Regions from separate parts of the Streptomyces sp. NRRL S-920 genome, predicted to be linked through region 1. Evidence: riboswitches for the same ligand, from Rfam matches in the RefSeq annotation. Region 1 holds a riboswitch; each other region holds the start of a gene.
The links. A riboswitch is a leader RNA that binds a small molecule or an ion and turns the genes downstream of it on or off. The one in region 1 is predicted to bind cobalamin.

Region 1 (5,595 bases):
GTGCGCCCGGCGTCGAGGTGCGCGGCGAGGCGGGCCGCGGCCTGCTCGTAGAAGTCGTCGAGGGCGCCGCGGTAGCCGCCGGGGTGGTCGGTGGTCTCCGTGGTGACGGGGTAGACCAGCGCCTCCTCGATGTGGTCGGCGCGCAGGTGCTTCTCCGCGATCCGGCGGGCGATGGAGCGGCCGTGCCGTGCCGAGTGGTACGCGACCACGTCGGCGGCGGCGATGACCTCGACGGCGCGCACGGTCATCAGGGAGGGGTCGCCGGGGCCGAGCCCGACTCCGTACAGCTTCCCTCGGGTGGTCTCGGTGTTCACTCCGCCTCGCTCGCAATCGCGTTGATCGCCGCCGCGGCCATCGCGCTGCCGCCACGACGCCCCCGTACGACCAGGTACTCCAGGCCCGAGTGGTGCTCGGCGAGGGCGTCCTTGGACTCGGCGGCGCCGACGAAACCGACCGGGATGCCGAGGACCGCCGCCGGGCGCGGGGCGCCTGCCTCGATCATCTCCAGGAGGCGGAAGAGGGCGGTGGGGGCGTTGCCGATGGCGACGACGGAGCCTTCGAGGCGGTCGCGCCACAGCTCCATGGCCGCGGCGCTGCGCGTGGTGCCGAGCTGTGCCGCGAGGTCCGGGACGGACGGGTCGGTGAGGGTGCAGATCACGTCGTTGTCGGCGGGCAGCCGCTTGCGGGTGACGCCGCTCGCGACCATGTTCGCGTCGCACAGGATCGGCGCGCCGTCGCGCAGCGCCTTGCGGGCGTCGGCCACCACGCGCGGGCTGAAGGCGAGATCGCGGACGAGGTCGACCATCCCGCAGGCGTGGATCATCCGCACCGCGACCTGGCTGACATCGGCGGGCAGACCGGCGAGGTCCGCCTCCGCGCGGATGGTGGCAAAGGACTCGCGGTAGATCGCCGCGCCGTCCTTCTCGTAGTCGAACACTGTGCTCTCGCTCATCTCGTGGCCGTTGTGGTGGTGGTTGCGGATGTCGTACGTGCCGTCGTGACCGTCTCGGTCAGGGTCCCGCCGCTCACGGGCGCCGCCGTGCCGCCGGTGTGCGCCGTCACCTCGTAGCGCCCGTCCCCGACGGCGGTGACGTCGACCCAGTCGCCGTGCGGGTGTCCGCAGCGGCGCTCGCAGCCCGACCAGTGGACGGGCAGGCCCCCGGCGCCGGGGACGGCGTCCGCGCGTACGTCGGCGAGGGACTTGGCGCAGCCGGGGCGGCCGGTGCAGGCGCCGACGCCGAGCCAGGGCGAGCCCGGGTCGGTGAGGTAGCCGGCGTCGGCCAGCGCGGCCAGGCGTGCGCGGGCCGCCGCGTCGTCCCCGAAGCCCGGGACGACCAGGCCGCGCCACGGTGTGACCCGCAGCTCGTCGGCGGGGGCCGGGAGCAGGGCGCGCCACTGGGCGGCCGTGACGCGGCCGAGGCGGGCGCCCACCGCCACCGCGCGGCCGACGACGCCGGGCAGGGGCGGGGCGGGGCTGGGCAGGTGCGGGATGGGTGCGGGCTCGGCGTCGATGCCGTCGCTGCCCGTGCTGCCCTCGGTGCCTCGCCGCAGGGCTCCGGCGAGGTCGACGGCGTGCCCCGCGGGCAGCTCCCGTACCCGCCAGGCTCCGTTGCCCGCCGCACGCGCGGCGGCGAGGAAGGCCCCGGCGGCGGCGAGTGCGGCGCGGGGGGCGGCGGCGCCGGGGACGCGCAGGGCGTGGCTCCCGACGCGTACGACCGCCGTACCGCCCGATTCTGCGATCAAGGTCACATCGCCGCCGAGCCCGGCCACGTCCCCGCGCCCGTCGTCCAGGGCGAACAGGAAGCGGCCGGAAAGCGCCGTCGTCCACTCCTCGGCGCACAGCAGTCCGTCCAGCTCACGGGCCCACAACTGCACGTCGGCGTGGCCGAGTCGGTCGAGGCCGGCCAGCGGGGACGCCACGATGTTCCGGATTCGCTCGTGGCGTTCGGAGGGCAGCAGGCCCGCGTCCGCGAGGAGCGTGGAGAGTTCCGCGCCGCAGCTCTCGCCGAGGCCGCGCAGCTCGATGTTGCCGCGCGAGGTGACGCTGAGGTTCCCGTCCGCCAGACGCTCCGCCGCGTCAACCAGGACCGACGCCTGACGTCCCGTCAAAAGGCCTGCGGGCAGGCGGAGTCGGGCCAGTGCGCCGTCGTCGGCACGGTGCAGACGGAGGGCTCCGGGGCAGGCGTCACCCCGGTCGCGTATCCGGTCACGTATGGGTGATTCGCCCTGGTTCATGGAAGTTGCTCGGCTGGGCGGCATGGCGGCGAGCATACCCAGGCGGATCCGGGCGGTCGCCTCCCGAGACGGCCCGTCCTGGCAGGTGGCCGCCCCGCGATCGGTGGGCAGGACTTACTATGCAGGCGGCGGGCCGCCAGGTTCGCCGACGCCAGCGACGGCGTGGGTCCACCAGGACCCGAGGGAGGAAGCCCGGTGCGAATCCGGCGCGGTCCCGCCACTGTGAACCCCACCGAGGTGGGGCGAGCCAGGAACTCCTGCCGTCCATACGACCACCCGGGGCGCGGACACCCCGAGGAAGGCCTGCGCACGCATGCTTCTGCTGCTGTCGACCTCCGACACCGACCTGCTCAGCGCCCGCGCGGCGGGGGGTCCGGTCGACTACCGGTTCGCCAACCCGTCCCGTCTGGACCTCGCCGAGCTGCCCTCCCTGCTGGAGGGCGCCGACCTCGTCGTCGTACGCCTCCTCGGTGGCGTACGCGCCTGGCAGGACGGCCTCGACCAGCTCACCGCCAGCGGTCTGCCGGTGGTGGTCCTCACCGGTGAACAGGCGCCCGACGCCCAGCTCATGGCGTCCTCGACCGTGCCGGTCGGCATCGCCGCCGAGGCACACGCCTACCTCGCGCACGGCGGCCCCGCGAACCTGGAGCAGCTGGCCCGCTTTCTCTCCGACACCGTGCTCCTCACCGGCCACGGCTTCGACCCGCCGGCGCCCGCGCCGTCCTGGGGCCCGCTGGAGCGCACCGCGCGCGACATCGAGGGCCCGACCGTCGCGGTGCTCTACTACCGCGCCCACCACATGAGCGGCAACACCGCGTTCATCGACGACCTGTGCGGCGCCATCGAGGACGCGGGCGCCCGCCCGATGCCGCTGTACGTGGCCTCGCTGCGGGCTCCCGAGCCCGAGCTGATCGACGCGCTGCGGCCCGCCGACGCCATCGTCACCACGGTCCTCGCCGCGGGCGGCACCAAGCCCGCCGAGGCCTCCGCGGGCGGCGACGACGAGTCGTGGGACGCGGGCGCGCTGACCGGGCTCGACGTGCCGATCCTCCAGGCGCTCTGCCTGACCGGCTCGCGTTCGGCCTGGGAGGAGAACGACGAGGGCGTCTCGCCGCTGGACGCGGCGAGCCAGATCGCGGTGCCGGAGTTCGACGGACGTCTGATCACCGTGCCGTTCTCGTTCAAGGAGATCGACGAGGACGGGCTCCCGGCCTATGTGGCGGATGCCGAGCGGGCGGCCCGGGTCTCCGGGATCGCCGTGCGCCACGCGCGCCTGCGGCACATCCCGGCCGCCGACAAGCGCCTCGCGCTGGTGCTCTCCGCCTACCCGACCAAGCACTCGCGGATCGGCAACGCGGTCGGCCTCGACACCCCCGCGTCCGCCGTGGCGCTCCTTCGCAGGCTCATCGGTGAGGGCTACGACTTCGGCCCCTCGGAGGAGATCCCGGGCCTCGTTTCCGGTGACGGCGACGAGCTGATCCGCGCGCTGATCGACGCGGGCGGCCACGACCAGGAATGGCTCACCGAGGAGCAGCTGGCCGCCAACCCCGTCCGCATCCCGGCCGCCGCCTACAAGCGGTGGTACGCGACGCTGCCGCAGGAGCTGCGGGACTCCGTCGAGGAGCACTGGGGGCCGCCCCCCGGCGAGATGTTCCTGGACCGCTCCCGCGTGGGCGACGGCGGTGACCCGGAGGGCGACATCGTGCTCGCCGCCCTGCGCCGCGGGAACCTCCTCATCCTCATCCAGCCGCCGCGCGGCTTCGGCGAGAACCCCATCGCGATCTACCACGACCCCGACCTGCCGCCCTCGCACCACTACCTGGCGGCCTACCGCTGGATCGCGGCCCCTGCCGCCGACGGCGGTTTCGGCGCGGACGCGATGGTCCACCTCGGCAAGCACGGCAACCTGGAGTGGCTGCCCGGCAAGAACGCGGGCCTCTCGGCGGCCTGCGGCCCCGACGCCGCGCTCGGCGACCTCCCGCTGATCTACCCGTTCCTGGTGAACGACCCGGGCGAGGGCACCCAGGCCAAGCGCCGCGTGCACGCCACGCTCATCGACCACCTCGTGCCGCCGATGGCCCGCGCGGACTCCTACGGCGACATCGCGCGCCTGGAGCAACTCCTCGACGAGTACGCCCAGATCAGCTCCATGGACCCGGCGAAGCTGCCCGCGATCCGCGCACAGATCTGGACGCTCATCCAGGCCGCGAAGCTCGACCACGACCTCGGCCTTGAGGACCGCCCGGACGACGACGGCTTCGACGACTTCCTGCTCCACGTCGACGGCTGGCTCTGCGAGATCAAGGACATGCAGATCCGCGACGGCCTGCACGTGCTCGGCACCGCCCCGGCGGGCGCCGACCGCGTCAACCTCGTCCTCGCGATCCTGCGCGCCCGCCAGATCTGGGGCGGCACGACCGCGCTGCCGGGCCTGCGCGAGGCCCTCGGCCTCGACGAGTCCGCGGCGACGCGCGTGAGCGCCGACGAGGCCGAGGAGAAGGCCCGCGCGCTGGTCCAGGCGATGGACGACGCGGACTGGGACCTCGCGGCCGTCCCCCGCGACCAGGGCGAACAGGTCGCCGCCATCCTGGAGTTCGCGGCCCGCGAGGTCGTCCCGCGCCTCGCCGCCACCACCGCCGAACTCGACCACGCGGTGCACGCCCTGAACGGCGGCTTCGTCCCGGCGGGCCCCTCGGGCTCCCCGCTGCGCGGCCTGGTCAACGTCCTGCCGACCGGCCGCAACTTCTACTCCGTCGACCCCAAGGCCGTCCCCTCCCGCCTCGCCTGGGAGACCGGCGAGGCACTCGCCGACTCGCTCATCGAGCGGTACAGGACCGACAACGGCGGCTACCCCACCTCCGTCGGCCTGTCCCTGTGGGGCACGAGCGCGATGCGCACGGCGGGCGACGACGTCGCCGAGGCCCTCGCGCTGCTGGGCGTCCGCCCCGTCTGGGACGATGCCTCGCGCCGCGTCACGGGCCTGGAGGCCATCCCCTACGAGGAGTTGGGCCGCCCCCGCATCGACGTGACGCTGCGCATCTCGGGCTTCTTCCGCGACGCGTTCCCGCACACGATCGGCCTGCTGGACGACGCGGTGCGCCTCGCCGCCTCGCTGGACGAGCCCGCCGAGCACAACTACGTACGCGCCCACGCCCAGGCCGACCTGGCCGAGCACGGCGACGAGCGCCGGGCCACCACCCGCATCTTCGGTTCCCGCCCCGGCACGTACGGCGCGGGCCTGCTCCAGCTCATCGACTCCCGCGACTGGCGCACCGACGCGGACCTCGCCGAGGTCTACACGGTGTGGGGCGGCTACGCCTACGGCCGCGGGCTCGAAGGCCGCCCGGCGCGCGCCGAGAT
Region 2 (5,595 bases), on a different contig from region 1:
TCCAAGGAGAAGGCCACCAAGCTGATGATGGACGTGCACCAGAAGGGCCGTGCGGTCGTCTCCAGCGGTACCCGCGAGGAGATGGAGCGCGACGTACAGGCCATGCACGGGTACGGGCTGTGGGCCACCCTTCAGCAGGACCGGAAGTAGCGACGCATCTGATGCCAGGACAATTCGAACAGATCCCCGGGGGTGGCGCCGCCGTCGCCCTCGACGAGGTCGAGATCTCGATCATCCGTTCCCTCGCCGTGCAGCTCCTGGAACTCATCGGCCCGGGCCCCGGCGGCGAGCCCTCCGACGACCCCCTGGCCGAACTCTTCGCCGAGGGCCCCAGCGAGCCGCCCGCCGACCCGGTGATGCAGCGCCTGCTCCCGGACGCCTACGGCGGCCCCGGCAGCGAGCGGGGTGACGAGGACGAGCTGCGGGCGTATTCGGCGGAGTTCCGCCGTTTCACGGAGAACGACCTGCGGGCCAAGAAGCGGGACGACGCGCTGGCCGTGATCCGCTCACTGGACTCGATGGCGTCCTCGGGTGAGGGCGGAGCTGTCCTGAAACTGTCGGTCGAGGAGTCCCGGCAGTGGCTCGGGGCGCTCAATGACCTGCGGCTCGCGATCGGCACGCGCCTTGAGGTCACCGACGAGGACGACGCCGATCTGCTCTACCGGCTCCCCGACTCCGACCCCCGCAAGCCGATGGTGATGGCCTACCTCTGGTTGGGCGGATTGCAGGAGACGCTGGTCGGGACGTTGCTCGACTGAAAACCGGTGCATATGACACCGAGATTTGCCGCCCCGGACGCCCGCCGTTCACGTGGCGGCCCGTTCGCTCAACGGACGCTCAAATCCGGATAACGATCCTGTCACTTCATTGCCCGCATTTACCGCGTCAAGAGAAGTTTGTCCGCTTCTCCCTGTGGTGTGCGCCACAAGTGGCTGATTCTCGCACTGTTGCGGTCGTGATAAATCTTCACGACCGCTCGGTCGACGCCACCCATGTCGCCGAGGGCGCTCGATCCGGCAGACCGCCGGAAGCACTCCATTCACATCCGGGGGGATCAGGACCTGGTCCGCAGCCATCACGCGAAACGCGGGCGCGGATCAGCATGGAGAAAGGCGTCACCATGACCTCAGTGCAGGTCGAAGAGCAGCACGACGGGCACGACGGCGATGGTGCCGTGCAGGCCGCAGGCGGCCCGTCCGGCGAGGGCTACCAGCGCGGTCTGGGGGCCCGGCAGATCCAGATGATCGCGATCGGCGGTGCCATCGGCACCGGCCTGTTCCTCGGCGCGGGCAAGGCCATTCACAAGGCCGGCCCCAGCCTCATCCTGGCGTACGCCATCGCGGGCCTCGTCATCTTCTTCATCATGCGGGCACTGGGCGAGCTGCTCATGTACCGCGCCGTGTCGGGCTCCTTCTCGGAGTACGCACGCGAATTCATGGGCCCGTTCTTCGGATTCGTGACCGGCTGGACGTACTGGCTCTTCTGGGTCGTCACCGGCATCACCGAAGTCACCGCGGCCGCCCAGTACATGCAGTACTGGACACACGACTCATTCCCACAATGGGCCTACGCGCTCGTCTTCACGGTCATCCTGTACGGCGCGAACCTCATCTCCGTGAAGCTCTTCGGTGAGCTGGAGTTCTGGTTCTCGATGGTCAAGGTCACCGCCATCATCGGCATGATCCTGATCTGCGTCGGCATCCTCACCATCGGCTTCTCCGACGCCGGTGACACCGCGACCGTGGCCCACCTGTGGAACCAGGGCGGCTTCTTCCCGAACGGCATCGGCTCCACGCTGATGACGCTCCAGATCGTGATGTTCGCCTTCCTCGCCGTCGAGCTGGTCGGCGTCACCGCGGGCGAGTCCAAGGACCCGAAGACCGTCCTGCCCAAGGCCATCAACACCGTGCCGTGGCGCATCGCCGTCTTCTACGTCGGCGCGCTGATCATGATCCTGTCGGTCGTGCCGTGGACGCACTTCCAGCCCGGGGTGTCGCCGTTCGTCGCGGCCTTCGAGAAGATGGGCCTCGGTGTCGGCGCCGCGATCGTGAACTTCGTGGTCCTCACCGCCGCGCTCTCCTCCTGCAACTCCGGCATGTACTCCACCGGCCGCATGCTGCGCGACCTGGCCCTCAACGGCCAGGGCCCGAAGCTCTTCACCAAGCTCACGAAGAACGGCCTGCCGCTGCTCGGCACCACGTTCTCCGCCGCGTTCATGCTGGTCGGCGTCTGGATCAACTACCAGTGGCCGGGCGAGGCGTTCAACTACGTCGTCTCCTTCGCGACCATCTCCGGCATGTGGGCCTGGATCATGATCCTGGCCTGCCAGATCCGCTACCGCCGCAAGGCCGACCGCGGTGAGCTGCCGCAGTCCACCTTCCGGGCGCCGGGCGCCCCGTACACCAGCTGGTTCGCCCTGCTCTTCATCGGCATGGTCATCGTGATGATGGGCGTCGACAAGGACGCGCGTATCTCGCTGTACGCCGCCCCGGTCTGGGCCGCGATCCTCGGGGTCACCTACCTGGTCCTCAAGAGCCGCAACCCGCAGGCCGCCGCGTTCAACAAGCGCAAGGTCGGCGTCGTCGCCTCCGAGGACGCGCCGGTCGACAAGGACTGACCCCGGCTCCCTGGAGCCCCTGTCCAGCATGTGGGCCCGCCCGTACCGCACTCCGGTACGGCGCGGGCCCTCTGCTTATCCTGACTGCCATGCTGACCATCACCCAGGCCCTCCACGACCAGATCGTCGCGCACGCCCGCCAGGACCACCCCGACGAGGCGTGCGGCGTGGTCGCGGGCCCGGCGGGCACCGGCCGCCCCGAGCGGTTCATCCCGATGCTGAACGCCGCGCGCTCGCCCACGTTCTACGAGTTCGACTCGGGCGACCTGCTCAAGCTCTACCGCGAGATGGACGACCGCGACGAGGAGCCGGTGGTCATCTACCACTCGCACACCGCGACCGAGGCCTACCCCTCCCGCACCGACATCTCGTACGCCAACGAACCCGGCGCCCACTACGTCCTGGTCTCCACCGCGGACACCGACGACGCGGGCCCCTTCCAGTTCCGCTCGTACCGGATCGTCGAGGGTGAGGTCACCGAGGAAGAGGTGCGGGTCGTACAGGCATACTGACCCCGACCACTTCTGGGCGGCAGGAGACAGGAAGCCGGTGCGAACCCGGCACGGTCCCGCCACTGTGACCCCACACCCCCCTCACCGGGGGCGCGGGGGAGTCAGGAACTGACCTGCCGCCTTCTCTCCACGCAACGCAGGGGACGCGGAAATCCCCTGGAGGAGGCAGTACAGCCATGTCCCGCGCCCTACGCGTACTCACCGCCGCGGCCCTGCTGGCCCCGCTCGCCGCATGCGGCTCGTCCGAGTCCGCCGACTCCAAGAAGCCCGCAGCCAAGGCCGCCGGATTCCCGTACACCGTCACCAACTGCGGTGTGCGCACGACGTACGAGGCGCCCCCCGAGCGGGCCGTCACCATGAACCAGCACGTCACCGAGGTGATGCTGGAACTCGGCCTCAAGGACCGCCTCGTCGGGACCGCCTACCTCGACGACAAGGTGCTGCCGAAGTACGAGAAGGCGTACGACTCCGTCCCCGTCCTCGCCAAGGAGTACCCCTCCTACGAGAAGCTGCTCGCCGCCAACCCCGACTTCGTCTACGGCGGTTACGCCAGCGCCTTCCTCGCGGGCGACGGCCGCGGCCGCCCCGCGCTCGCCAAGTCCGGCATCAAGAGCCGCCTCAACATCGAGGGCTGCGCGAAGCGTGCGGTCTCCATGGACGACGTGTACCGCGAGGTGCGCGAGGTCGGCTCGACCTTCGGGGTGCGCGAGCGCGCGGACAAGTGGGTGAGCGGCGCCAAGCGGGTACTGGCCGCCACCGAGAAGAAGGCGAAGGGCGGGAAGCCTGCCTCCGTCTTCGTCTACGACAGCGGCGACAAGACCGCGTTCACGCTGGGCGGCCGGGGCATCGGCAACGACATCGTCGAGCGGGCGGGCGGCCGCAACGTCTTCGCCGACGTGGACAAGTCCTTCGGCGACGCGTCCTGGGAGAAGGTCGTCGAACGCAAGCCGGAGGTCATCGTGATCCTCGACTACGGCGCCACGACCGTCGCCCAGAAGAAGCGCCGCCTCCTCGAAGACCCGGTCCTCGCGGACGTCCCCGCGATCAAGAACAAGCGGTTCGCGGTGCTTCCCCTGTCGGACGCGGTGACAGGAGTACGAGCCCCGGAGGCGGTGAAGAAGCTGGCGGCACAGCTGTGACGGAGCGCTTGGGAAGCAAGTCCGCACGGGTGGATATCAAGTCCGTCCGGCGCCTGATCCAGCCCGGGGGAGGCAAAATCCAGCCCGTCCGGCGTTTGAGGACGAGCCCGAAGGGCGATCGACCGAGCTTCAGGGGGCGGCGCCTCCTGACATTGGCGGGACTGACCGCAGCCCTCGCGGCAGCGATGCTCGCCGGCCTGGCCCTGGGCTCGGTCAGGATCCCCCCGAGCCAGGTCGTGGAGATCCTCACAGGCCGCGCGGAACCCTCCCCCTTCCGCACGATCGTCCTGGAGGTAAGACTCCCCAGGGTCCTGCTGGGCGCCACCGTAGGAGCCGGACTGGCAGTCATCGGCACCGTCCTCCAGGCGCTCGTCCGCAACCCCCTCGCCGACCCGTTCCTCCTGGGCGTCTCCTCGGGCGCCTCCGTAGGCGCGGTCTCGGCGATCGTCCTCGGCGGCGTCTTCGGCGTCGGCACCGCGCTGAGCACCGCCGTCACGATCCCCGCGGCCTCCTTCGTGGGCGCGCTGATCTCCCTGGTCCTCGTCTACGCCCTGGCCAGAAGCGGCGGCGGGGGCTTCGCCACCGGGCGGCTGATCCTCGCGGGCGTGGCCGTCTCGTACATCCTGACCGCGCTGACCAGCCTCATCCTCGTCACCGCCGACAGCGCCGACCACCTCAAGGAAGTCCTCTACTGGACGCTCGGCGGCCTCGGCAGCGCCCGGTGGGACATGCTCGCCCTGCCCTGCGTGGTCCTCGCCGTCGGTACGGCCGTCATGATCGCGCTGGCCCGCCCGCTCGACCTGCTGCTCGTCGGCGAGGAGGGCGCCACCGTCCTCGGCCTGGACACGGCCCGCTTCCGCGCCGCCGTGTTCGTCCTCTCCTCGCTGCTGACCGGCGTCCTCGTCGCGTACAGCGGCGCCATCGGCTTCGTCGGCCTGATGGTGCCGCACGCCGCCCGGATGCTGGTCGGCGCCGCGCACCGCCCGCTGCTCCCGGTCGTGGCGCTGATGGGCGCGGTGTTCCTGGTCGTCGCCGACCTCGCCGCGCGCACGGTCGCCGCCCCGCAGGACATCCCGGTCGGCGTGCTCACCGCGCTGACCGGAGGACCGTTCTTCCTGTGGCTGCTGCGCAGGGGCCAGACCCACGAAGGGATGTCCACGTGAGGCTGCGAGTCGAGAACCTCGGCTACCGGACCCCGGGCGGCCTGCGCCTCCTCGACGGCGTCTCACTGGCCGTCGCCGAGGGCGAGACGGTCGGCATCGTCGGCCCCAACGGCAGCGGCAAGACGACGCTGCTGCGCTGTGTGTACGGGGCGCTCACCCCGGAC
Region 3 (5,595 bases), on a different contig from region 1:
AGGGATGACGACGGCGAGTGGGTCGGCGATTCCAACGACTACGCCTTCGCCATCGCGCCCCACGCCCCCGAGAGGCCGCCCGGCACCGGCCGGCCCGAGCCGATCGAACAACTGGCGCAGACGGGCGGGGCCACCCTGCTCGGCCTGGGGGCCGTCGCCGGTAGCCTCCTCGTCGGCGGCGCAGCCCTCCTGACCCGCTACCGGCGTCTCCGCGCCGGCCGTTGACCCGCCTCGCCCCGGTCCTCGCCCCCGGCCGCCGAACCCGGACGTCTCCGAGAACCCGCGGACGTACGGGGAGGACTGGAAGTCCGCGACGGGCAGCCGACGGACCGATGGGGTCAAGATCACGGCTTCCTGTTTAGGGTGGGGGCGTCGGCACAGCGCTGTCCCGGCGCCCCAGCCAACCCGTTCACCGCAGGAGTGCACCCCATGGCAGAGCGCAAGCCCATCGAATCGTGGCTCACCGACATGGACGGCGTGCTGATCCACGAGGGCGTCCCGATCCCCGGTGCCGACGCGTTCATCAAGAAGCTGCGCGATTCCGGCAACCCCTTCCTGGTGCTCACCAACAACTCCATCTACACCGCGCGCGACCTCCAGGCCCGGCTGACCCGCATGGGCCTCGAAGTGCCCGTCGAGAACATCTGGACCTCCGCGCTCGCCACTGCCAAGTTCCTCGACGACCAGCGGCCCGGCGGCACGGCGTACGTCATCGGCGAGGCGGGCCTGACCACGGCCCTGCACGACATCGGATACGTCCTCACCGACCACGACCCGGACTACGTGGTCCTCGGCGAGACCCGTACGTACTCCTTCGAGGCCATGACCAAGGCCGTACGCCTCATCAACGGCGGCGCCCGCTTCATCTGCACCAACCCCGACGAGACCGGGCCCTCCACCGAGGGGCCGCTGCCCGCCACGGGAGCCGTCGCCGCCCTGATCACCAAGGCGACCGGCAAGAACCCCTACTTCGCCGGGAAGCCGAACCCTCTGATGATGCGGACGGGGCTGAACGCGATCGGGGCGCATTCGGAGACGAGCGCGATGATCGGCGACCGCATGGACACGGATGTCCTCGCCGGACTGGAGGCGGGGATGGAGACATTCCTGGTGCTCACGGGGCTCACGACCCGGCGGGACATCGACAAGTACCCGTTCCGCCCCTCCACCGTCGTGGACTCCATCGCCGACCTGGTGGACCGGGTCTAGGGCCTGTCCGGCGGATCATGCCGCGGGCCGCGGGGTCTGGCACGCCGATCTGCGGCGTTGTCGTCGGTTGTCAACGCTCCGCGTTGCCGCCCTCCTGTTCACGATGCGTATATGTTCCCTTGCTCTTCGTGGAGGTGCGGTGGCCCTCGTGCTGGCCGTCGCCGTACCCGTCGGGGGTGCGCGGGCCCATGAGGACGGGGCCGTGCGGGCCACCGTCACCCCGGGCGGCGCCGCGGCCGGGGCCACCGTGGAAGTGAGCGTCTCCGGGTGCGAGGGCACCACCGGGTCGGCCGGGGCGGGAGCCTTCGAGGGGGACGCCCAGCTCACCGCGGGTGGCGGCGGCAAGGACGCGCTGCACGGCAAGGCCAAGATCCGTGGCGGGGTCTCCGGGTCGTACGACGTCACCGTGGTCTGCGACGGCCACCCCCACCAGCGCGCCGGCACGGTCCGCGTGGTCCAGCGCAACCCGGAGCCGGTCGCACCGGTACGGGCAGGAGGCGGCGGCACCGCGCAGTTCACCTCGGTCGCGTCCGCGGGTGCCGACGAGGCGGGCCCCGGCACCCGGCACGCCGTGACCGGCCTGGTCCTCGCCGGGGTCGCGGCGGTCGCCGTCGCGGTCCGCAGCGTCCGCCGGCGCCGCTCCGAGTGACGGGCGCGGCGAGACGGTGTCCGACGGCGCACGCCCGACCGGGTCAGGGCGTCTGCTGACCGGCATCGCCTGGGTGGCCCTCCTGACGGGTCTCGGGCTGTGGGGCACCGAGACCGCGGAGCTGCGCGGCGGCATATCCGCGCCCGCGACCGGCGACGCGGCGGCGGTCGGCCGCCACCCCGGCGTCGAACTGCCGCCCGCGCACGAGCCGTTGCCCGCCGCGCGACCGCACCGCGTCGACGTGCCGTCCCTGGAGGTCAGGGCCCCCGTGGCGGCCCGCGGCCTGGACGCCGGGGGCGCGATCGACCCACCGCCGTACGCGCAGCCGGACACCGTCGGCTGGTACGGCGGCGGCACCCGCCCCGGAGCCCCGGGCGCGGCCCTCTTCGTCGGCCACGTCGACACGGAGACGAAACCCGCGGTCTTCTACGACCTCAGCGCGATGCGCCCCGGCGAGCGGATCGACGTGAGCCGCGACGACGGCACGGTCGCGCAGTTCACGGTCGACGACGTCCAGGTCGTCACCCGCGACCGCTTCGACGCGAAGAAGGCGTACGGCCCCCACGAGGAGGGCCGCGCCGAACTGCGCCTCATCACCTGCGGCGGCACCTTCGACAGGGCCGCCCGCGCCTACACGGCCAACGTGATCGTCTCGGCGTACCTCACGGGAGTGCGGCGGTAGAGGCCGGCGCCGTGGTGCGGGCCTCGGCCCTCGGGCCGAGCGCGGCGCGCAGGCCCAGCGCGCCGAAGACCGCCGCGAACACCGCCCACAGCAGCGCGTGCGAACCGAGCGACAGCATGCGGAAGTTCCACAGCAGCGTCGCGTCCACCGGGACCGGGTCCGGGTTGTCGGGGAGCAGGAACAGTGCCGCGAGGACGACGACCGCGGTGAGGGCCACCGCGAGGTGCCGCACCGGTTCGGGGCGCGCGGCCAGACGCACGTACACCTGGCGTACGAGGAACATGCCGAGGACGCCGATGACGACGGCGGCGAGCCACAGCGCCTGGCGGTCGCCGACGGTGCCCGCGTCGCCGACGCCCGGCGGGTTCGCCGGATAGCGCAGGCCGGGCAGGAGGGAGACGGCGAGGAAGGCCGCGGCGGAGAAGGCCAGCGCGCGCGGCCACGGCGTCGCCCGCGGATCGCGGCGGTGCACCGCCGCGTACGCGACGGCGAACAGGACGCCGAGGGCGAGCCCCGCGACGACCGCGGCCACCACCAGGCCGCTGTGCTGCGTGGAGCGGCTGAACAGCTCCTCGTGGTGCTGGGCGGCCAGCGGCGCGCCGTGCGCGTGCTCCTCGGCGGCCGAGCGCTTCTCCTCGGCGCGGATCGCGCGGTCCATCAGGGGCTCGGCGAGCAGCAGGGAGAAGAGGCCGGCCGCGAGGCCCGCCGCTCCTCCCGCCACCAGACCGCGTCCGAGCAGGGGGAGTACGGGGGATGAGTGCATGGTGCTGATGTCCGTCCGCCCGGTCAGTGGCACGGGGCGCCGAAGAGGTGCCGGCCGTCGTGTGCGAACTCGTGGAGGTAGTCGCCGGTGGCCGAGATCAGCGTGCCGTTGTCGAGGAACACGGCGTACAGCGCGACGAGCGCGAGGATCGCGGCGGCGGACGCGATCAGCCAGTCGCGGGTCTGGGTCACGGCGGCCTGGCTCGCCGTGGTGTCGGTGTGCGGAGCTGCGGAGTGCAGGGACATACCGGTGGGCCTCCTTCTGGGGTTTCCACGCCCCATGGCAGGAGGACGACGGTTCAGTTCCTGACTTCCGCGCACGCCGGTCGCGTACGGGTCACAGTGGCGGGACCGCCCCGGATTCGCACCGGGTTCCTGTCAACCGTCGCCTCGATGTATGGACTTGTCGTCCCGGAGAGTCCCAGCACGTCAGGGGGGCTGTCAACACCCCTCGGCGGCCCCACGGTACGGGCCCGGCCCGCTGCGTCCCACTCGGTGGCCCGGCTCGGCGCATCCGGCCCGGTCGGCGGCCCGCTCCCCCCGAAGCCGCCGATCGGGCCGGTTCCTCGACCGCGTGCGCACGAGCTGCGGGAGGAACCCGGCGCCGACGCGGGAGGTTCACAGGCCATCCCGCGCGTAGGGGGAATGGCTGCGAAGGCCGGGGGCTTGGGCCGTACAACAGACTCTAGGACGAATGAGCGTCCCCAGGAAGACGTGGTCCGGCCTCGCCGAAACGTCCTGGGCGTATGTCAGGATTGATATCCGGACAGTGCACCCAAGGGGGAGTGGATGTACCGCAAAGGCACCGGCCGCGGGCATGGTTTCGCGGTCAGGGGGGCGAGGACGGGAGTGGCGCTCGCGGGGGCCGCGCTGCTCCTTTCCGGGTGCTCCTCCTCCGGTGGTGACACGGAGGACGGCGCATCGGGTCAGCCGGTGAAGCAGCAGCCCAAGGACCGGAACCCGTACTGGGTCAACCCGGAGGGGAACGCGGCCAAACAGGTCGCCGCCTATGAGAAGGACGGCAGGAAGGACGACGCCGAGCTGATCCGGAAGATCGCGGAGCAGCCGGTCCCCGAGTGGATCGTCCCGGAGAACGCGGAGGACCAGGCGCGCGGTTTCACCCAGGCCGCGCAGAAGGCCGACCGTGACGCCCTGTTGGTCCTCTACAACATCCCGCACCGCGACTGCGGCCAGTACTCGGGCGGCGGCGCGGCCGACGGCAACGCGTACCGGGCGTTCGTCGACCAGGTCGCCAAGGGCATCGGCGACCGCCGCACCACGGTGATCCTGGAGCCGGACGCGGTGCTCCACATGGTGGACAACTGCACGCCCGAACAGTTCCACGAGGAGCGGTACGACCTGCTCAAGGGCGCCATCGAGAAGCTCAAGTCCCTGAAGAACACCAAGGTGTACCTGGACGCGGGCAACGCGGGCTGGCAGAACCCCGACTCGCTCTGGGAGCCCCTGAAGCGCTCCGGCGTCGAGCAGGCCGACGGCTTCTCGGTGAACGTCTCGAACTTCCAGACCACCGAGGCCAGTACGGAGTTCGGCAAGAAGCTCTCGGCGAAGATCGGCAACAAGCCGTTCGTCATCGACACCGGGCGCAACGGCAACGGCGCGTACACCAAGGGCAAGGACCCCTGGTGCAACCCGCCGGGCCGGGCGCTCGGCGAGACGCCCACGACCAGGACGGACGATCCGCTGGTCGACGCGTATCTCTGGGTCAAGCGCCCGGGCGAGTCCGACGGCACGTGCCGGGGCGGCCCGAAGGCCGGCGAGTGGTGGCCCGAGTACGCGTTGGGCCTCGCCAAGAACGCGGGCTAGCCGGACGAGCCGGGGACGCCCCTTACGGGGCTGTCCCTACGGCTTACGGGGCTGTCCTTACGGCACGTGGACCCAGCGGGCCTCGCTGGGGGTGCCCTGGTCGTCCGTGACGAAGAGCATGTACCACCCCGACTCGACCAGGCTCCGGTTCTTCGGGACCGTCACGGTGACGGAACCCTTCTCCTTCTTCAGGTCGAGCGCGATCGACGTCTGGTCGATGTCCGTGACGTGCGTGGACGCGCTCGGCCGGATGAGGCGGGCCGCCTTGATGGCCGAGGAGTGCTTGGTCGGGAAGGTCCCCGACTCGCCCCGCTCGATGGTCTTCGGGCCCTTGCCGAGCGCCGGCCGCGAGCCGTGGAAGAGGTACGGCGGCGTGTAGATCTCGATGCGCTGCTCGAACACGCCCGGCTTGGTGTTGGCCTTGTCGGCGTAGAGCGAGTCGGAGCCGAAGAACATCACGCGGCCGTCG
Region 4 (5,595 bases), on a different contig from region 1:
AGCATGTCCGTGACCTGCGTCTGAAGCGCGTCGTCGAACAGCTCGGGCTCCTCCTTGCGGACCGTGTCCACCACGTCGAAGGCGAAGCTCATGTGCATCGTCTCGTCGCGGAACACCCAGTTGGTGCCGGTCGCGAGGCCGTGCAGCAGACCGCGGCTGCGGAACCAGTAGACGTACGCGAAGGCACCGTAGAAGAACAGGCCCTCGATGCACGCGGCGAAGCAGATGAGGTTGAGCAGGAAGCGGCGGCGGTCGGCCCGGGTCTCCAGCCTCTCCAGCTTCTCGACCGAGTCCATCCACTTGAAGCAGAACTGCGCCTTCTCGCGGATGGAGGGGATCTCCTCCACCGCGTCGAACGCGGCCGCCCGGTCCTCGGGGTCGGGCAGATAGGTGTCGAGCAGCGTCAAGTAGAACTGGACGTGCACGGCCTCCTCGAAGAGCTGACGGCTCAGGTACAGCCGGGCCTCGGGGGAGTTGATGTGCTTGTAGAGCGTCAGCACGAGGTTGTTGGAGACGATCGAGTCGCCGGTCGCGAAGAACGCGACGAGGCGGCCGATCAGGTGCTGCTCCTCGGGCGTCATCTTCGCGAGATCGGCCACGTCCGAGTGCAGGTCGACCTCCTCCACCGTCCAGGTGTTCTTGATCGCGTCCCGGTAGCGCTCGTAGAAATCCGGGTAGCGCATCGGGCGCAGGGTCAGCTCGAAGCCCGGGTCGAGGAGGTTCTTCTCGGAGTTGGTGGTGGTGCTCATTACTGGCAGGCCTCGCAGGACTCGGGGTTTTCCAGGGAGCAGGCGACGGCTTCCTCGGCCGTGACCTGCGCGGGGACGGGGGCGGCGGTGGCGGCGTTGGAGCCCGCCGCGCGGGCGATGCGGGTGGCGGGGCGCGAGCGCAGGTAGTACGTGGTCTTCAGGCCCCGCTGCCAGGCGTACGCGTACATCGAGGAGAGCTTGCCGATGGTCGGCGTCTCCAGGAACAGGTTGAGCGACTGCGCCTGGTCGAGGAACGGGGTGCGCGCGGCGGCCATGTCGATCAGACCGCGCTGCGGGATCTCCCACGCCGTGCGGTACAGCGCGCGGACGTCCTCGGGGATCCAGCCGAAGCCCTGCACCGAGCCGTTGGCCTCGCGCAGCGCCTCGCGGGTCTGCGCGTCCCAGACGCCGAGCCGCTTCAGCTCCTCCACGAGGTAGGCGTTGACCTGGAGGAACTCACCGCTGAGCGTCTCGCGCTTGAAGAGGTTGGAGACCTGCGGCTCGATGCACTCGTAGACACCCGCGATGGACGCGATGGTGGCGGTCGGCGCGATGGCCAGCAGCAGGGAGTTGCGCATGCCGGTCCGGGCGATGCGCTCCCGCAGCGCCGCCCACCGCTCCGGCCAGGCCGGCTCCACGTCGTAGTGGTCGGGGTGCAGCACACCGCGCGCGGTCCGGGTCTTGTCCCAGGCGGGCAGCGGGCCCTCGCGCTCGGCGAGGTCGGCGGACGCCTCGTACGCGGCGAGCATGATCCGCTCGGCGATGCGGGTGGACAGGGCGCGCGCCTCGGGGGAGTCGAAGGGCAGCCGCAGCTGGAAGAAGACGTCCTGGAGACCCATCGCGCCGAGGCCCACCGGGCGCCACTTGGCGTTGGACCGCCCGGCCTGCTCGGTCGGGTAGAAGTTGATGTCGACGACACGGTCGAGGAAGGTGACGGCCGTCCGGACGGTCTCGTCGAGCCGGTCCCAGGCGAGGTCGCCGTCCTCCACGAACGCGCCGAGGTTCACCGAGCCGAGGTTGCAGACCGCCGTCTCGCCGTCGTCCGTCACCTCGAGGATCTCGGTGCAGAGGTTGGAGGAGTGCACGGTGTGGCCGGGCTCCGCCGTCTGGTTGGCGGTGCGGTTGGCGGCGTCCTTGAACGTCATCCAGCCGTTGCCGGTCTGCGCGAGGGTACGCATCATGCGGCCGTACAGATCGCGGGCCGGGATCGTCTTCTTCGCCAGCCCGGCGGCCTCGGCCCCGCGGTAGGCGGCGTCGAACTCCTCGCCCCACAGGTCCACCAGCTCGGGCACGTCGGCCGGGGAGAACAGCGACCAGTCCTGGTCGGCGGCGACCCGGCGCATGAACTCGTCCGGGATCCAGTGCGCGAGGTTGAGATTGTGCGTGCGACGCGCCTCCTCACCGGTGTTGTCGCGCAGCTCCAGGAACTCCTCGATGTCGGAGTGCCAGGTCTCCAGGTAGACCGCGGCGGCGCCCTTGCGCCGGCCGCCCTGGTTCACGGCGGCGACCGAGGCGTCGAGGGTCTTGAGGAACGGCACGATGCCGTTCGAGTGCCCGTTCGTGCCGCGGATCAGCGAACCCCGGGAACGGATACGGGAGTACGAGAGTCCGATGCCGCCCGCGTGCTTGGAGAGCCGCGCGACCTGGTGGTAGCGGTCGTAGATCGAGTCCAGCTCGTCCAGCGGGGAGTCGAGGAGGTAGCAGGAGGACATCTGCGGGTGGCGGGTGCCGGAGTTGAAGAGCGTCGGCGAGGACGGCAGGTAGTCCAGGCGGCTCATCAGGCCGTACAGCGCGGCGACCTCGTCCACGGCGGCGGCGCCGTCGTCCTTGGCCAGGCCGCTCGCGACGCGCAGCATGAAGTGCTGCGGGGTCTCGATGACCTGCCGGGTGATCGGGTGGCGCAGCAGATAGCGGCTGTGCAGGGTGCGCAGGCCGAAGTACTCGAAGCGGAAGTCGGCGCCATCGGCGAGCGCGGCGTCCACCAGCGCGTCGAGCCGGGCCGCGTGCTCGGTCACGAAGGACGCCGTGCGGTCGGCGATCAGGCCCTCGCGGTGGCCGACCGCCACGGATTCGGTGAAGGAGCGCACGCCCTGCGTCGCCGCCTCCTCGCGGATGCCGATCGACAGGAGCCGGGCCGCCAGCTTGGAGTACGCCGGGTCGTCGGAGATGAGCCCCGCGGCCGCCTCGGTCGCCAGCTCCCGCAGCTCCGACGCGTCGGCCCTGGCCGAGCGGCCGCGCAGCGCGGCGGCGGCGACCCGGCCGGGGTCGGCGTCGGGAAGGTCGACGGTGAGTTCGGTCAGGGTGCGCAGCAGCGCGGCCCCTGGGCCGTCGGTTCCTTCGCCACCCTCGGCGGTCGGCTTGGTCGCTGACGCGGGTTCGGCAGGCGCGATGGTCACGTGGGGCACTCCCTCGCTCGGCTCTGGGCCAGGGGAGGGGAGGGCACACGGGCGCACCCGGACAGGGCGGCGTACCGCGTCCACCGGCCCACTCCACGAGGCCCGGACGGTCGGCACCCGGGCCGGACGGCACGGGCGCACTGTCGGCAGGTCCTCGGACTCCGCGTACGCCAAACGCGTACACATGCACCGTTGCGGGACAGTTCCGGACTTGCACCGGATTCCCCTGCGGCGACAGCGAGCACGAGCATACATCTTGTGCCGGGTTCCCGAGGCGGGCCCACATCTTGTGTCGGTTCGGAGCGGCGGGCCTAGAGTGTCAACGCGTACGTCAGGAGCGGCACCGTCTCGATCGGCCGCCAGTCGCGCTCCGGGGTGCGGACGAAGCCGAGGCGCTCGTACAGCCGGTGGGCGGCGTGCATCGACGTCTGCGTGGACAGGACGAGCGCGGTGCGGCCCGCTTCCTCGGCGCGCCGCACGCACTCCCGTACGAGTGTCTCTCCGGTGCCCCGGCCGCGGGCCGCGGGGGAGACGGCCAGCATGCGGATCTCCGCCTCGCCGTCGCGAGTGATGTCGGCCATCGGGCCGCCGGCCGGGACGTAGGTGACGCAGCCGAGTATCTCGTCGCCCGCCTCGGCCACCAGGACCTCGGCCGTCGCCGCGCGCCCCGCCACGTCGCGCAGCACCGCGAGATAGGGGTCGTCCTCCCCGAAGTCCAGGTGTCCGCCGTCGAGATAGGCCTGTGCGGTGAGGTCGCCGAGCGTCTCGTACTCCTCGGGGCGCGCCGATCTGATCGTGAGCGTGAAGTCCATGGGGCGCAGTGTGCAACACGGGGACGGCGAAGGGCCGCCGGTTTTTCCGGCGGCCCTCCGTGGTGGTCGCGATATCGGGGTGGGGCGGGACTCAGTGCCCGGCGCCCGCCGTCGCCTTCGGCAGTTCCTGGACGACGCCCGGGTCGCCCGCGTCGGCGGTGTAGTCCCCGGGGGAGGTCTCGTCGATGCCTTCCGGGGCCTTCAGCGCCTTCAGGACGAAGGTGAGGACCACGGTCACGATCACGTTCAGGACGAACGCGGTGAGGCCGATGTAACCGATCTCGCCGATGCCCGGGATCGTGTCGGACGAGCCGCCGAAGTGCTTCTGGGTCGGCGAGGCGACGCCGTACGCGGCCAGCGTGCCGTAGACCATGCCGACCGCCCAGCCCGCGAGCAGCGCCCAGCGGTGGAACCAGCGCGTGAACAGGCCGCCGACCAGCGCGGGCATGGTCTGGAGGATCCAGATGCCGCCCAGGAGCTGGAAGTTGATCGCGACGGTTTTGTCCATGGTGAGGACGAAGGCGAGCGCGCCGACCTTCACCATGAGCGAGACCAGCTTGGAGACCTTGGTCTCCTGCGCGGGCGTCGCGTCGGGCTTGATGAAGTCCTTGTAGATGTTGCGGGTGAAGAGGTTCGCGGCCGCGATCGACATGATGGCCGCCGGGACCAGCGCGCCGATGCCGATGGCCGCGAAGGCCACGCCCGTGAACCAGTCGGGGAACATGTTCTCGAACAGCTGCGGGATCGCCAGCTGGCCGTTGTCGACCTTGATCCCCGCCGCGATCGCCATGAAGCCGAGCAGCGCGAGCAGGCCGAGCATCAGCGAGTACAGCGGCAGGATCGTGGTGTTGCGGCGGATCACGTCGCGGCTCTTGGAGGAGAGCGTCGCCGTGATCGAGTGCGGGTACATGAACAGCGCGAGGGCCGAGCCGAGCGCGAGCGTCGCGTACGTCCACTGCCCGGCCTCGGCGGGCACGAGCGCGCCGCGCGGCTTGTCGGTCGCGGGGTTGGTCTGCGCGAAGGCGTCACCGGCCTTGGCGAAGATGTCGTCGAAGCCGCCCAGCTTGATCGGGATGTAGATGATCGCGACGACGATGACGAGATAGATCAGCCCGTCCTTCACGAACGCGATCAGCGCGGGCGCGCGCAGCCCCGACGAGTAGGTGTACGCGGCGAGCACCGCGAACGCGATCAAAAGCGGCAGGTCCTTGATGAACCAGTTGGTGTCCGGGCCGCCGCCGACGCCCATGACGTCGAGGACCGCCTGGATGCCCACCAGTTGGAGCGCGATGTAGGGCATCGTGGCGAGGATGCCGGTGACCGCGACGGCCAGGGAGAGCCCCTTCGAGCCGAAGCGCCCGCGCACGAAGTCGGAGGTCGTCACATAGCCGTGCTTGTGCGAGACCGACCACAGGCGCGGCAGGAAGGTGAAGATCAGCGGATAGACGAGGATCGTGTACGGCACGGCGAAGAACCCGGCCGCGCCCGCCGCGTAGATCGCCGCGGGGACGGCCACGAAGGTGTACGCGGTGTACAGGTCGCCGCCGAGCAGGAACCACGTGACCCAGGTGCCGAACGACCGTCCGCCGAGGCCCCATTCGTCCAGGCTCTGGTCGTTCTCGGCCTTGCGCCAGCGGG

Region 2: another riboswitch for cobalamin. It lies ahead of IG54_RS0133305 (ABC transporter substrate-binding protein); the one in region 1 lies ahead of cobN (cobaltochelatase subunit CobN).
Region 3: another riboswitch for cobalamin. It lies ahead of IG54_RS38445 (CbtB domain-containing protein); the one in region 1 lies ahead of cobN (cobaltochelatase subunit CobN).
Region 4: another riboswitch for cobalamin. It lies ahead of IG54_RS0111330 (ribonucleoside-diphosphate reductase subunit alpha); the one in region 1 lies ahead of cobN (cobaltochelatase subunit CobN).

What each region holds. Positions count from the first base shown of each region.
Region 1 is NZ_JODF01000063.1:17,628-23,222, forward strand. Features, by position in the region: gene IG54_RS0131205 (precorrin-2 C(20)-methyltransferase) at 1-314, opposite strand, end outside; gene IG54_RS0131210 (precorrin-8X methylmutase) at 311-937, opposite strand; gene IG54_RS0131215 (cobalamin biosynthesis protein CobG) at 949-2,271, opposite strand; cobalamin riboswitch at 2,377-2,515, shown strand; gene cobN (cobaltochelatase subunit CobN) at 2,549-5,595, shown strand, end outside.
Region 2 is NZ_JODF01000078.1:8,193-13,787, forward strand. Features, by position in the region: gene clpS (ATP-dependent Clp protease adapter ClpS) at 1-150, shown strand, start outside; gene IG54_RS0133290 (DUF2017 domain-containing protein) at 162-758, shown strand; gene IG54_RS0133295 (amino acid permease) at 1,121-2,617, shown strand; gene IG54_RS40875 (Mov34/MPN/PAD-1 family protein) at 2,707-3,129, shown strand; cobalamin riboswitch at 3,093-3,261, shown strand; gene IG54_RS0133305 (ABC transporter substrate-binding protein) at 3,306-4,268, shown strand; gene IG54_RS0133310 (FecCD family ABC transporter permease) at 4,454-5,431, shown strand; gene IG54_RS0133315 (ABC transporter ATP-binding protein) at 5,428-5,595, shown strand, end outside.
Region 3 is NZ_JODF01000061.1:453-6,047, forward strand. Features, by position in the region: partial or broken gene IG54_RS38440 (hypothetical protein) at 1-225, shown strand, start outside; gene IG54_RS0130740 (HAD-IIA family hydrolase) at 430-1,209, shown strand; gene IG54_RS0130745 (hypothetical protein) at 1,349-1,858, shown strand; gene IG54_RS0130750 (class F sortase) at 1,875-2,540, shown strand; gene IG54_RS0130755 (CbtA family protein) at 2,521-3,303, opposite strand; gene IG54_RS38445 (CbtB domain-containing protein) at 3,327-3,548, opposite strand; cobalamin riboswitch at 3,581-3,704, opposite strand; gene IG54_RS0130765 (glycoside hydrolase family 6 protein) at 4,092-5,126, shown strand; gene IG54_RS0130770 (kelch motif-containing protein) at 5,184-5,595, opposite strand, start outside.
Region 4 is NZ_JODF01000012.1:25,425-31,019, reverse strand. Features, by position in the region: gene IG54_RS0111335 (ribonucleotide-diphosphate reductase subunit beta) at 1-749, opposite strand, end outside; gene IG54_RS0111330 (ribonucleoside-diphosphate reductase subunit alpha) at 749-3,145, opposite strand; cobalamin riboswitch at 3,273-3,413, opposite strand; gene IG54_RS0111325 (GNAT family N-acetyltransferase) at 3,457-3,957, opposite strand; gene mctP (monocarboxylate uptake permease MctP) at 4,049-5,595, opposite strand, start outside.